3 regions of the Salinithrix halophila genome follow, and region 2 is predicted to be linked to each of the others. Evidence: riboswitches for the same ligand, from Rfam matches in the RefSeq annotation. Region 2 holds a riboswitch; each other region holds the start of a gene.

The links. A riboswitch is a leader RNA that binds a small molecule or an ion and turns the genes downstream of it on or off. The one in region 2 is predicted to bind thiamine pyrophosphate.
Region 1: it holds a riboswitch for thiamine pyrophosphate, as region 2 does, so the genes downstream of both, thiD (bifunctional hydroxymethylpyrimidine kinase/phosphomethylpyrimidine kinase) here and thiC (phosphomethylpyrimidine synthase ThiC) in region 2, are expected to answer to the same signal.
Region 3: it holds a riboswitch for thiamine pyrophosphate, as region 2 does, so the genes downstream of both, ACFOUO_RS07695 (thiamine phosphate synthase) here and thiC (phosphomethylpyrimidine synthase ThiC) in region 2, are expected to answer to the same signal.

What each region holds. Positions count from the first base shown of each region.
Region 1 is NZ_JBHSAP010000018.1:235,854-240,389, forward strand. It holds gene ACFOUO_RS14105 (NAD-dependent epimerase/dehydratase family protein) at 1-58, opposite strand, end outside; gene ACFOUO_RS14110 (SDR family NAD(P)-dependent oxidoreductase) at 138-1,127, opposite strand; gene thiE (thiamine phosphate synthase) at 1,313-1,969, opposite strand; gene thiD (bifunctional hydroxymethylpyrimidine kinase/phosphomethylpyrimidine kinase) at 1,962-2,765, opposite strand; TPP riboswitch at 2,872-2,970, opposite strand; gene ACFOUO_RS14125 (glycosyltransferase) at 3,055-4,536, opposite strand, start outside.
Region 2 is NZ_JBHSAP010000007.1:720,132-724,667, reverse strand. It holds gene ACFOUO_RS05640 (ferritin family protein) at 146-559, shown strand; gene ACFOUO_RS05635 (acyl-CoA thioesterase) at 727-1,131, opposite strand; gene thiC (phosphomethylpyrimidine synthase ThiC) at 1,463-3,211, opposite strand; TPP riboswitch at 3,342-3,451, opposite strand; gene ACFOUO_RS05625 (ATP-binding cassette domain-containing protein) at 3,721-4,533, shown strand.
Region 3 is NZ_JBHSAP010000009.1:288,620-293,155, reverse strand. It holds gene ACFOUO_RS07715 (NADH-quinone oxidoreductase subunit D) at 1-763, shown strand, start outside; gene ACFOUO_RS07710 (DedA family protein) at 1,027-1,641, shown strand; gene ACFOUO_RS07705 (DUF488 domain-containing protein) at 1,662-2,024, shown strand; gene ACFOUO_RS07700 (2Fe-2S iron-sulfur cluster-binding protein) at 2,031-2,330, shown strand; TPP riboswitch at 2,455-2,559, shown strand; gene ACFOUO_RS07695 (thiamine phosphate synthase) at 2,569-3,258, shown strand; gene thiO (glycine oxidase ThiO) at 3,258-4,367, shown strand; gene thiS (sulfur carrier protein ThiS) at 4,389-4,536, shown strand, end outside.

The sequences.
Region 1 (4,536 bases), on a different contig from region 2:
AGTGTTTACCGACAAACCCATTGATCCCTGTGATGCAGACTCGTAAGCGGTCGCTCATAATTTTCCTCCAGGAGACTGCAAGCCGGGATTCAATGGATCAGCCTGGAGGAAGTAGCGATCCATCTTTATCCTTCTTGTCATAGGACATATTCCTCTGGTCGGTAGAGATGAGGATGGTTTTTGATCCAGTCGATGGTGCGTTTCAATCCTTCATCCCAGGATACCGACGGTTTCCACTCCATAACACGAGCCGCTTTGGTGCTGTCCGATACCAAGCGGTCTACTTCACTCTTGTCAGGTCGTTGCCGGTCGGTATCGACACGGACGGGGATATCCCGGCCTACAATTCTCCGTACTTTTTCCACGATTCCCCCGATGGAAATCTCCGTGCCGGAGCCCACGTTGATCGTTTCGCCTACTCCTTTTCCAGAGTCAGCAGCTCGGATGAAGGCACGGGCTGTATCCTCGACAAAAGTGAAATCTCGAGTCGGGGAAAGGTTCCCCAAACGAATTTCATCTTGATAGAGTGCTTGGTTGATAATCGTCGGGATCACCGCCCGCATGGATTGCCGGGGACCATAAGCGTTGAAGGGGCGAAGGGTAATTGCAGGCATGCCATAAGAACAATGAAAGCTTTCTATAATCTTGTCTGCCCCGATTTTACTAGCGGAATAGGGGGATTGGCCCTGGAGGGGGTGGGACTCATCCATCGGGATAACTTGCGCTGTTCCGTAGGTTTCGCTGGTGGATGTATGGATCAGGAGCGGAACATCCCATTGTAAAACGGCTTGGGCGATGTGGGTCGTTCCGAGGACGTTCGTCTGAATCACTTCCATCGGGTTTTTATACGAGTAAGGAATAGCAATGAGAGCCCCTAGGTGAAAGACGACATCAACTCCTTTGACTGCGTGGGATACGGCGGCAGGATCTCGGAGATCCCCGGTAATAATAGTGATTTCTCTCTGTTTTTCCTTGGGAAGCGTATCAATAAATCCGCGGGTATTCATCGAGTTATATCGGATGAATACCCGAACCTCGGCTCCCTCGTCCAGGAGTTTTTCAGTTAAATGGCTGCCGATAAAGCCGCTGCCCCCAGTTACCAGAACCGTCCGTCCTTTTAATGGCAATGGTTTTCACCCCTATATCAATGATGTACTCATACTATATCCCCTTTACAAAAAATTGCTTTAGATGGATACCCTGTATGTGTGAAAATGGTTATCTGTAGTAGATTTTAAACTATAAACGAGTTTGCAACCCAGACTTCTTCCCATAAAAAAATAACCTGTCTCTAAAGACAGGCTGTTATCAATCATCGGAGCTGTGACGAAAGGCGAACCAGCCGGTCCACCCTGGAGCGGAGAGAGGCGGCGGTTTGTTGGGGGTTCGGTGCGGAAAGGATCCCGGAAACGACTGCAATTCCATCGCTGATCAGGGGTTCAGCTTCAGAAAGATTGTTTTCGTTGATACCACCTATGAGGACAATGGGGAGAGAGGCGGCATGTCGGATGCTTCGGACGGTCTCCGGGGCGACCCGTTCAGCATCGGGTTTGGAGGCTGTGGGAAAAACGGAGCCGACGCCAAGGTAGGCAGCGCCTTCGGCTTCCGCTCGTTGGGCCTCTTCGACGGTTTTGGCGGACACGCCGATGGGCATGTCTGGTCCCGTTATGCGGCGAGCCTCTGGAAGGGGAAGGTCCGACTGGCCGATATGGAGCATATCGGCTCCGCTCAAACGAGCGATATCTGCTCGGTCGTTGACCACGAAGGGGATACCGTATCGATTGCACAGGGCTTTCATTGCCCGTGCTTCCTCCAGGAAACGACGGGAACCGGCGGTTTTGGCACGCAGTTGGACACAGGTGACCCCACCGCGGAGGGCGGCTTCTGTGCGCTCGAGGAGATTCTCCTTTTCATCAGTAACAAGGTAGAGGGAGAGACTGTTGCGAACCATCCGGCTCCAATCAGTCACAGCGGGTTCCTCCCTCAGAAAGCGTGTGCCAGGTGTAAAAGTGGTGAATCGGGCTATGACCTCCCCCGATAGGAAAGGCATGTTGAATCGCTTCGGAAACATACCGTTTCGCATGGTCAACGGCATCCTCCACAGCATGTCCCTGAGCGATCAATGCGGTGATCGCGGAAGAGAGACTGCATCCGGTGCCGTGGGTATGACGGGTTTCAATCCTTTTCCCAGGATAAGTGCGACCAGTGGACAGGACATCAAGGGGTTCACCTGACAGGTGTCCCCCCTTGACCAGCACTTCCGTTCCAAACCGATCAGCCAATATGCGGGCCGCCTCTTCCATTTCCTCGATGCTAGTGATAGAAGTCCCTAAGAGGACTTCCGCTTCCGGGATATTGGGGGTGATCAGTGTGCCAAGGGGAAGAAGTTGGGTAACGAGGGCATCAACTGCCTCCCCGGCGAGAAGGCGATCCCCGGATTTGGCAACCATCACCGGGTCGATGACGATGGGTTGCGGTCGAAAACGGGCGAGGTTGTCAGCGATCCGCTCGATAGCGTCCGCATTGCCGACCATTCCGATCTTGACTCCGTCTACCCGGATATCGCCAAATACGGCCTGTATTTGCGCTTCAATGATTTCCGGATCCAATTCTCGGACATCCGTGACCTGTTGCGTGTTTTGTGCGGTGACGGCGGTGATGACGCTCATGCCGTAGGTTCCCAGGGCGGAGAAGACTTTTAGGTCGGCCTGAATGCCAGCACCGCCCCCACTGTCACTGCCTGCGATGGTCAGGAGGTGTTTCATCATTTTCGCTCCTTCATGTGAAAGCCCGCTTCCCTGATCGGTGACGGCAGGAGCGCCTTCCTTTGCTAACAAAGACGGTCGCACCATAATGGAGCGACCGTCTTTTCAAGGGGCAGCTCCACTTTCCTACGCTGGTCTCAACCAGATCAGGTTCAAAGGGTCCGGGTTGCCCCGTCTCAATCTTTCGATTCCCCCAGTGGACTTTCAAGGATTCAATTTTTCAACAACGTATCATACTTTTCCGGATGCGTCAAAAGGGATATCATCTAACCGTCTGCTAACGTTAAGCTTACCAGTTCAGGTTTTTCTCATATCCCAGTTGGACAAGGAGCTCTCCTGCGATTTGTTTAAAAACAGCTTTATGTTGAGCCGTAAATTCTGCTCGCCAACCTCCGATTTTACCCTTTCGGAAAGTCTCGGAAGTTTCCGATTGGATATTCCCGATCATCTTTTGTGCCAATTCTTCCGCTGATAATCTCAACCCTTCTAAATCGCTGCTCAAAAATCGAATAATCTTCATGACAGTTAGCTTCTGGGAAGAGGGTTGAATGAGATCTTCAAATTTGATATGACAAACATCCGGTGCATTCAACCAGTTATATTGCTGGTATGTGTACTGGAAGATATTTGGCCATCGATGGGGTGAAGAGGGAGGCGTCCCTTTGATGATCGTCATCAATCGTTCCTCATGGGTTTTCTGTTGGATCAAATAGGGGTAGAGCGGATGGTGTTGTTTCGGCCCAAAGATCGGGCTTTTTTTCATGGTGAAATGAGCGAGTGATACAGCGACGTCTCGGGGATCTCTGCTGATGAAAATGACTTTGAACCCCAGTTCTTTAAGTACCTGTGAGTAGGAAGGCTTGTATGGGAAATGGCCCATGCCCACTTGGCCGGGGAGGATCTTGTTCAACCCTTCCAAGTTGCTAGGATAGTGCCACGGGGTGTGATGCTGCATCATCCCCGGAATGCCTAGAATAATTTGCAGCATCAGATGGGTTCCGCTCTTCGGGACGGAGTTGATGAATACCTTGGGCAGCGGTTTCAAGAGTTTACCGGGGGTCTGTTTTATAGCGTGGAACAGTTCGGTGGTCCGGTACAGCTTATTCTTGAAGGGTTCATTGGCAGTAAGATGCACCTGATGTCCGACAGAACCATCGGATCTCATAAAGGTGGCGAGAACATTGTCAGAACTCTTCTGTAATTCCGATGCCATATTTTCTAAGAAAAACATCGGCATGAAGCTAGTTGTTCCGTAGACCATGGAGAAAGGGGTGTTGGCGACACGGACGCCTTGAAGCAGGGCCTCCTTTTCATTGGCGGAAGGCATGTTGACAAATGCAATCCTCGGGTCCGAGAGATGTTGGAGGACGGAAGTCGCTTGTGAAGAGGGGGAAAGGTCCATGATCAGCAGTTTGTAGTTGCTATAAAATTGTTCCAACAAGGTTTCCAGTTGGTTGACGGTCTTTTCTGATCCATCCCTGACAGGGAAAATCACCGTTGTTTCGAAGGGAATGCCCCTTCGCTGTCTCGCCTGGTGTTTTGCCAGTTGAAATCCGTAACGCCACCGACGATGTTGGGCTTTTGAGCCACGCAAGGTTTCGGATACACTGCCTGGTGAATTCGCGCGATAATCCATCAGTTCAATGGGGATGTATTCGATGTCGCAGTGTTCGGTTAATCGAAGCCAGTAGTCATAATCCTCCACAGGCTCCATCCGGTATTCACCGGCAGCGAGAGCGACACTTTTTTTGTACATGAAGGAGACACCGAC
Region 2 (4,536 bases):
CTGCTTCTTGGGGTGACAGAAAGCCGGGAAACCTTGTAGAGGTAGGCACGCTTCGGGGTAGCAACCCATAGAATAGGGTGAAGTCCATGACATGGAAGTGATAGCCATGAACCATATTCCCAGCTGGATCCCCGAAGTGTCACCGATGGCTCGCCCCGTACAGGACCCGCGTCTGATCGGCGAAATTGGACGGGCGATCAGCGGGGAGTATAATGCGATTCAGTGTTATGCTCGTTTGGCGAAGGCGGCACCGGATGCAGAAACCCGCAAACAGATCCTGGAGATCCGTCAAGATGAGGTCCGCCATTATCAGGTTTTCATGGGCATTTACCATCGTTTGACCGGGGGCGCGGTGCCGCCGATTACACCGGAACCCTGTCCCCGAGACTTCAGGGAAGGTCTTCGGGCCGCATTCAAAGACGAACAGGAAACCGTTGATTTCTATCTCTCGGTTGGAGACAGAGCGAGAGATCCTTCCATTCGGCGGGCTTTTGTCCGTGCGGCACAGGATGAACAAAACCATGCGGTTTGGTTTCTTTACTTTCTGTCAGGAAAGTAAAGAAACCTGGCATGTGCTGGTACCCCCTATGGACAGGTATCTAAAACCGTCAGAACAAATAACCCGTCCGTTCTTCGGCGGGTTTTTGTAAAGGTCTTTGTTTTTTAAGATCATTAGGCTTCTTTCAAGCTTTTAAATCTGTAATCAACAGAAGGGCTACCCACACCTCATTGGGGAAGTGCCAAGGATTGCAGGGTTTTGACCATTTCTTTGGACAGAGGGGAGCTCTTCTGTTTCCTGTAATCGTAGTGGACCAGGACGGCTCGTCCAAGTCCAATCAGTTCCTCCGTCTGTTGATCAAGGATGCGGTGTAGGACGGTGAAGCTGCTGTTGCCGATACGTTCGATTTCCGTGGTTATGGTGAGCCATTGGGCAAAGGAGGCCTGGGATTTGTATTCACAGCTAGTGGAAGCGACGATCAGCTTCCAGTCATTGAGATTCATATCCGGATCGAGGAGTTGGAACAATTCGATCCGGGCGGTCTCCATATAGGTGTAGTAAACGGCGTTATTGACATGACCCAGTCCGTCGCATTCGTTGAAACGGACTTGTAGTGTGGTAGTGAGTGGCATGGTTGATCCTCCTCTGGATATAGGCATTCGTTCTACGCCGATATTTCTATCCTTCCATTCTTCGAGAACATGGCGGCGATCTCCTCCGTCTTTTCTGTTGTTGCCGGGATGATCCTAAGGATACGCCAAACCGAGGATGTAAATAGACATGAATGCGGATTTATGTCAACGGAAACGGATGGTAAAATAAAAGAAGACCAAGACCTTATAGATACATACAGAGAGAAGCCGGGCGATATAAATGCCCGGCGTTTTCTATTTCGATGGGTATTCGATACAAAAAAAACCGGCCCTCAGGGCCGGTGAAAGGGGTGTACCGATTGGTAGATCCTTAGCGATAGATTTTAGCGCCCGAGTCTTTGAATTCTTCCGCTTTTTCCTTCATGCCGGCGTCCAGGGCTTCTGTAGGATTCAGGCCTTTATCCTCAGCATAGCGTCGGAGGTCATGACTGATCCGCATGCTACAGAACTTGGGACCGCACATCGAGCAGAAGTGAGCGGTTTTCGCCGGTTCCGCTGGCAGTGTCTCATCGTGGAAAGAACGGGCCCGTTCCGGGTCGAGGGAGAGATTGAACTGGTCCTCCCAGCGGAATTCGAATCGAGCCTCGGAGAGGGCATCGTCCCTGACTTGCGCCCGAGGGTGCCCTTTTGCCAGATCGGCGGCATGGGCGGCGATCTTGTAAGTGATCACGCCTTCTTTCACGTCTTCACGGTTGGGGAGACCGAGATGTTCTTTGGGGGTGACATAGCACAGCATCGCTGTTCCGAACCAGCCGATCATAGCTGCCCCGATTGCAGAGGTGATGTGATCGTATCCGGGAGCGATGTCGGTGGTCAGCGGCCCCAATGTGTAAAAAGGAGCTTCCCGGCAAATGTCCTGCTGAATGTCCACGTTCTCCTTGATTTGGTGCATCGGGACGTGGCCGGGTCCTTCCACCATCACTTGGACGTCATACTCCCAGGCAATTTTGGTCAATTCACCGAGGGTTTTCAATTCAGCAAACTGGGCTTCATCGTTGGCGTCAGCGATCGAGCCGGGTCTGAGGCCGTCTCCCAGGGAGAAGGAGATATCATAGGTACGCATGATCTCGCAAATCTCCCGAAAATGGGTATAGAGAAAGCTTTCTTCGTGGTGGGCCAGACACCAGGCGGCCATGATTGATCCGCCCCGGGAAACGATGCCTGTCTTCCGATTGACGGTCAGGGGGATATAGCGGAGAAGCACACCGGCGTGGATCGTAAAGTAATCCACCCCTTGCTCCGCCTGCTCGATCAAGGTATCCCGATAGAGTTCCCATGTGAGGTTAGCGGGTTCTCCTCCTGCTTTCTCCAGTGCCTGGTAGAGAGGAACAGTTCCCACAGGAACCGGAGAATTACGGATGATCCATTCCCGGGTGGTGTGGATATCCTTGCCGGTAGAGAGATCCATGATCGTGTCTGCGCCCCATCGCGTCGCCCATACCATTTTCTCCACCTCATCGTCGATGGAAGAGGAGACGGCGGAATTTCCGATATTGGCATTGATTTTCACGTGAAAATTTTTCCCAATGATCATGGGTTCGCTTTCGGGATGATTAATGTTGGAAGGGATGATGGCTCGACCGGAAGCAACTTCCTCCCGAACGAATTCGGCAGACATTCCTTCCCGGAGGGCGATGAATTCCATTTCCGGGGTAATGATCCCCTTCCGCGCATAGTGCATCTGGGTAACATTCCGCCCCTTTTTGGCTCGCAGGGGTCGACGGGTTAGCCCTTCGGGGATGGCTTGTCCGGGGACAGAATCTTTCCGCCCGTTGTCAAGAGCTTGGACTTCCCGTCCCTCATACTCTTCTACGTCTTCCCGTTCCAGGATCCAATTCTTCCGGAGAAGAGGCAGGCCCTTTCGGATATCGATCGATATGTTCGGGTCCGTATAGGGGCCGCTGCTGTCATAGAGGCGGACTGGTTCGTTCTCTTTTTCACCGGATTCATTGCGGGTCGGGGATAAAACGACCTCCCGCATAGGGATCTGCATATCCTTCCGGGGGCCCGCCACGTAGACTTTGCGGCTTCCGGGTAAAGCGCCCTGACTGATATTCATTGAAAAAAGCCCTCCTCTTATAATGGTGCGGCCACACACAAAAGGGGGAGAGGACGGTCACGATCCTTATTTATACAGAAAAGGACCGTACACAGCGTACGGCCCTTTTGATTCCTCGCGGAAAAAAAGACACGGAACTTCCATCCATTCCTACGCTGGCATTACCCAGATCAGGTTTAACGGTCGGCGTAGACTCCCGCCCTCTCAGCCTGGCTCCTCCAAGCTCCCGTTTCGTATGCAGTTGCCAACCTAACCATACCATAGATTCAAAAGCGGTTCAATTCAGATTTTCCATTGGAATAGAAGGGGTTTCTTGTCGAAATCTGCAACCATTTGGAGGGGAAGATCGTCAATAAGAGTAAGCGCTCCATATGGATGCCTGTATCAGGAAACAGTTTTGTCACCTTGCGGAATTTAGCCCCACTTTTCCCTCGGGTGAACCTTCTTTTTGTCTGCTTTTTCGGTTATGCTTGAAAACAGGTGGATGGGTTTACGAAAGGATGAGCCTTTTGCGTATCGAATGGTCTCATGTCAATAAACGTTATCAAGATTCTGTCACAGATTACCGTCATCGCCCGTACAACCAGGAGGCTCAGACGGGGCTACTCGACTTTACGGCCTCGGTCCGAAGAGGGATCACAGCCGTTCTCGGTCCAGAAGGAGCGGGCAAAACCACTTTGTTGCGGGTGACTGCTGCTTCCTTGGTGCCGGATGACGGCAGGATCACGTATCAAACAAGGCAAAATGAGGTGCAGGTTTGGTCCCGCAGTGTAGCTGCCATGGGCGGGGCTTCTCCTGTCGATTCTCTCCGCCGTCGGATCGGATATGTGCCGAGGAAAAAGCGCTCCCGCCAGGAGCTGACCGTAGAAGAGTCTTTTCACTACCTTGCCCGGTTTTGCCGTCTTCCTCGGCCAAGGATAAGGGCCGCCGAGTTGATCGCTAAGTGGGGGCTGGCTGGATACCGTAAACATCCAGTGAAAGATCTGCCTGATGGGCCGTCCGCCCGCTATATCATGGCCCGCAGCCTGGTTGCTGACCCGGTGGTATGGCTGCTGGACGAACCGGCAGAAGGATTGGACGAGTTGGGATGGGAGCTCTTCTGTGAAGAAGTGGCCGAACGTCACGCGAAAGGAATTACGCTGATTGCCACAAACGACCTGAAGATCGCAGAGGCGGCGGATGTCCTGCTCCTGATGGAAAACGGCACTTGTCGCCGTCTTGGCCAGCGCAAACTCCTTACCGCCGGTGTTCCGGACGGAACGGTTTCTTCTTGGTATAAGACCATGCAGACATTTTCAGCTGCCCGTAGTCGAACGAAATGATTC
Region 3 (4,536 bases), on a different contig from region 2:
GTTCGGGACATACCTCTTGGACATCGGGGCCATGAGCCCGTTTCTGTATGCTTTCCGGGACCGGGAGAAGATTGTAGACCTCTTCAATGAACTATGCGGGGCCCGTCTTACCTATAATTATATGAGGGTAGGCGGGGTAAAGTGGGACGCCCCTAAGGGCTGGATCCTGAAGGTGGCCGATCTGGTTCGCGAACTTCGGGTGAAGCAACAGGAGTATAGGGACCTGGCCGGGGGTAACGAAATCTTCCTCTCCCGAGTAACAGGAATTGGGAAATACAATGCAGAGACGGCGATCCGATACGGCCTCTCCGGACCCTGTCTGCGCTGTACCGGCATCCAGCGGGATCTGCGAAAAGATGACCCCTACTCTATCTATGATCGGTTTGACTTCGATGTCCCGGTCGCTGTCAACGGTGACTGTCGGGATCGGTTTAACTTGCGAATGGAAGAAATCACCCAAAGTCTTCGGATCGTGGAGCAGGCGGTGGAATCCTTCCCGGAGAGCGGCCCAGTTATGGCCAAAGTCCCCCGTGTCTTGCGACCTCCAGAAGGGGAGGTTTATGTGGCTGTAGAGAATCCACGGGGCGAGTTGGGTGTTCATCTGGTAAGTAAAGGAAAAGACAAACCCTGGAGAATTCACTGGAAACGCCCTTCATTCAGTAACTTGCAGATCCTTCCCCACCTTTTGGAGGGGGAGAACGTAGCGAACCTGATCGCCATTCTAGGAGCCGTGGATATCGTTCTCGGTGATGTCGATGCCTAGCTGGAAGTGATAACACGGTCCTATTGTAAAAACGATTTATACCAGCCTATGGGAAAGAAGTCACTAGTTATCCAGCGGCCTGCCGGGCCGCTGTTCTGCATATTCTTGATCCGAAAATGGGACATCCCCTGAAAGTTTTTTGGATTTTTGGACATATACTGGGGAGGACAGCTTCTTTTACACTCGTGCCCTTCCCTTTTGACAGGCGGGTAAGTATGTTATTCTATAACTATTGGCGAGTATGGAGCGAACGGGGTTGAATGATGGAACAGACCATGTTGGATCTCCTTTCACAATACGGATATCTCGGGATCTTCTTCTTTTTGGTGTTTGGGATCGTAGGATTACCTCTTCCCGACGAAATCATGATGACTTTTATCGGATATCTCGCATCGTCGGGTCAATTGGATCTCTCCCTGACTTTTATTAGCGCACTCGGCGGTTCTCTCAGTGGGATAACGATCAGTTATTTCCTGGGGGGACGCTTGGGATATCCATTTTTGAAGCGTTTTGGGAGCAAGATTTTCATCACCCGCAGACGCCTGAGGATTACGCAGTTTCTGTTCCGTAAGTACGGAAACTGGGTGCTCTTTTTCGGTTACTTCATCCCGGGTGTCCGCCATGTCACAGCGTATCTAGCAGGGATCTCTCATATGTCCTGGCCTCGTTTCGCGGCTTACGCCTATACGGGCGCTCTCATATGGTGCATGACATTTATCGGTCTCGGCTTTATGGTGGGAGCCCACTGGGAGAAGGTATTCGAATCCTTTCACCGCTATGGGGTTCTGTCTCTCTGGATTCTTGTGCCTGTTCTCGCCTATATGGTCACTCGTTTTTTCTACAACCAGCATCGGCGCTATAACTCCGTCAGGAAATAGGATCTACGGAGGTGCACGGGGTGTCCGACTTCATCCGAATCAAGCGTGTCTATGAGAAAGCGGATGAGCAGGACGGCTTTCGCGTATTGGTGGATCGCCTTTGGCCCCGAGGTCTGAGCAAAGAAGATGCCCAGATCGATTGGTGGGCCAAAGATTTAGCTCCTTCTGACAAATTGCGTAAACGATTCCATAAGGATAGGGACTTCGAAGTTTTTGCCAAGGATTACCGCCAGGAACTAACCGTTGAGAATGCAGTCCGTCTATTTAAAAAAGCAGGGAACCATCGAGTAATCACACTTCTATATGCCAGCAAAGATCAACAGCAAAACAACGCGCGGGTACTCCGCGATTTTTTGGACGAGTGTCAATCGGATCGGGAGTGAAGAGGAATGCCCAGAGTAGAAGTGACGATCGGACCTCAAAAACACGCCTTTGATATGGAAAAAGGGGAAAGCTTGTTGTTTGAAGCCATCTCACGCTCCGTGATGATTCCCTTCAACTGCACATCGGCCCGCTGCGGTATCTGCCGGGTTAAAGTGCTGGAAGGAGCGGAAAATCTGAACGAGGTGGGGGACCGGGAAATCCTCCGCCTAGGTGAGGAAAAGGTTGAACAAGGGTTCCGGCTAGCCTGTCAGACTCATGTGTTTGGGGATGTGAAGTTGGAAGTGCCCCAGCCCCGTCTCTACTAAAGGTATCGGTTAACTGCTTCATTTTTCTGTGTGATCCTCCGAGACCAGCCAAAGGTCGGATCCTTTTTTATGTTGACCGTTAAAGAGGCGGATTGCTAAAATAGAGAAAACTCCATACACACTGAAATTCCACTGGGGGTGCACCGCAAGGGTGCTGAGAGAGGCCGAGCCTCAACCCTTTGAACTTGACCTGGTTCAGACCAGCGTAAGAAAGTGGGGAATGAAACCGTTGGATCGAATGCATCGACAGACGAAAAAACGGACCGGCATCCCCATGGATGCCGGTTTTTTTGTATCCGAACCACAGCTTCACTTTATTAGCCCGTCAAAGATAGGGCTGGAGAAGCTCCTTTGGATGTGCCGCCAGGTGGCTCCCTGGGTGACGCGAATCCATCTCCGCCAAAAAACGCTTACTCAAGCTGAACTCCTTCGATGGGGGAAGGCCTTGATCGAGGAGGGAGGAATTGACCGGGAGCAGCTTACCGTAAACGGATCTCCCTGGGTAGCGGCGGAATTGGGTTGTGGAGCAGTTCATCTACCGGAGGCGGGCCCTTCTCCAGCGGAGGTGAGAAACATCCTAGGTTCCGTGGCTGAGGTGGGTTGTTCGGTCCATTCTCTAGAAGCCGCTCGTCGGAAAGCGGCGAATGGAGCAGATTATCTTTTTTTCGGTCATGTTTTTAAGACGGCATCGAAGCGGGGTTATCCCCCTAGAGGGCTGGAAGAACTGAAGGCGTTATGTGCGGGTGTCTCCCTCCCGGTTATCGCCCTCGGAGGAGTGACGGTGGAACGGATTTCGGAGCTGAAGTCGGTGGGGGCTGCCGGAGTTGCAGTCATATCGGCGATAGCTGATGCGCCTTGTCCAGGGGAAGAGGCGGAAAGGCTGGCGACGATACTCCGGGTGAGCTGGACAGAAAGGAGCGGATGGTAATGAACGACGATGTAGTGGTGATCGGGGGTGGTGTGATCGGTTGCTCCATCGCCTGGCACCTGACCAAAAAGGGGTTCCGTGTCACCGTTCTGGAACAAGACCGGATCGGTGCTCACGCCTCCTCTGCCGCGGCGGGAATGCTGGGGGCCCAGGTAGAAATGGCCTATCCGGGACCCATGGTGGATCTCTGTCTGGCCAGCCGTGCCATGTTTCCTGCAATGAGGGAGCAACTTCTTGCCGAAACTGGATTGGATATCGAGCTGAATCGGGCGGGTCTCCTCCGTTTGGCTGACACGGAGGAGGAGGCATCCCTGTTACAAGAACGCGCCCGTTGGCAACAGCAGTTGGGAGAGAGGGCGGAATGGCTGGAGAAACGGGAACTGAAGGATCTGGAGCCCTCTTTGTCAGAGGAATTATCCGGAGGTCTCTTCCTTCCCGGAGACAGCCAGGTGTCCGCCCTTCGATTAGTTCGGGCATTAGCCCAAGCTGCCCGGTTGGGCGGCGCACAATTGGTAGAGGGAGCAAAGGTAAACAGCATACGGGTTGAAGGGGGGAGGGTAGTTTCTCTGGATACTGCAGCCGGGATCTATCGACCCGATCAGGTGGTGGCCGCGGCGGGCTCCCTTAACGGTTTACTGGTCCGCATGGCGGGGGGCGCTCTTCCCGTTTTTCCTGTCAAAGGAGAATCCTTCGCGTTGCAACCCCGTAAACCATTGTTTACACGAACGCTCTTTGGACCGAACTGTTATCTGGTCCCTAAGGCAGATGGCCAAGTCATCGTCGGTGCGACGGAGAAACGGGACATGGATCCTGGGGTGACGCTGGGAGCGGTTCATTCGCTAGTGAGGGCAGCGGTGAAATTGGTCCCCGAATTGGAAGAAGGAGAGTGGCTTCGGGCTTGGTCCGGTTTTCGCCCGGCCACCCCTGACGGCCTACCGTATCTGGGGGCGATGTCGTCCCCGGGCAACCTCTATGTTGCTGGGGGCCATTTTCGCAACGGGATTCTTCTATCTGCCGTCACCGGTAAGAGCATGGCAGACTTGATTGCGGGGGAATCGGTGCCGATGCTGGAACCTTTCGCGCCGGATCGCCCCGTTTCCAGTGCGTGAATAGGAGAGGAGGAAAATACGTTGCAAATCCAGCTAAATGGACGACCGTATTCGGTTCCTGACCGAGTTCGGACCGTGGGAGAGTTACTTTCTGAACTAGGTGTGCAGGATTCCATCGTTATGGTGGAACAAAACGGTAAGATCCTGGAGCGGGAAGAACATCCAGCAT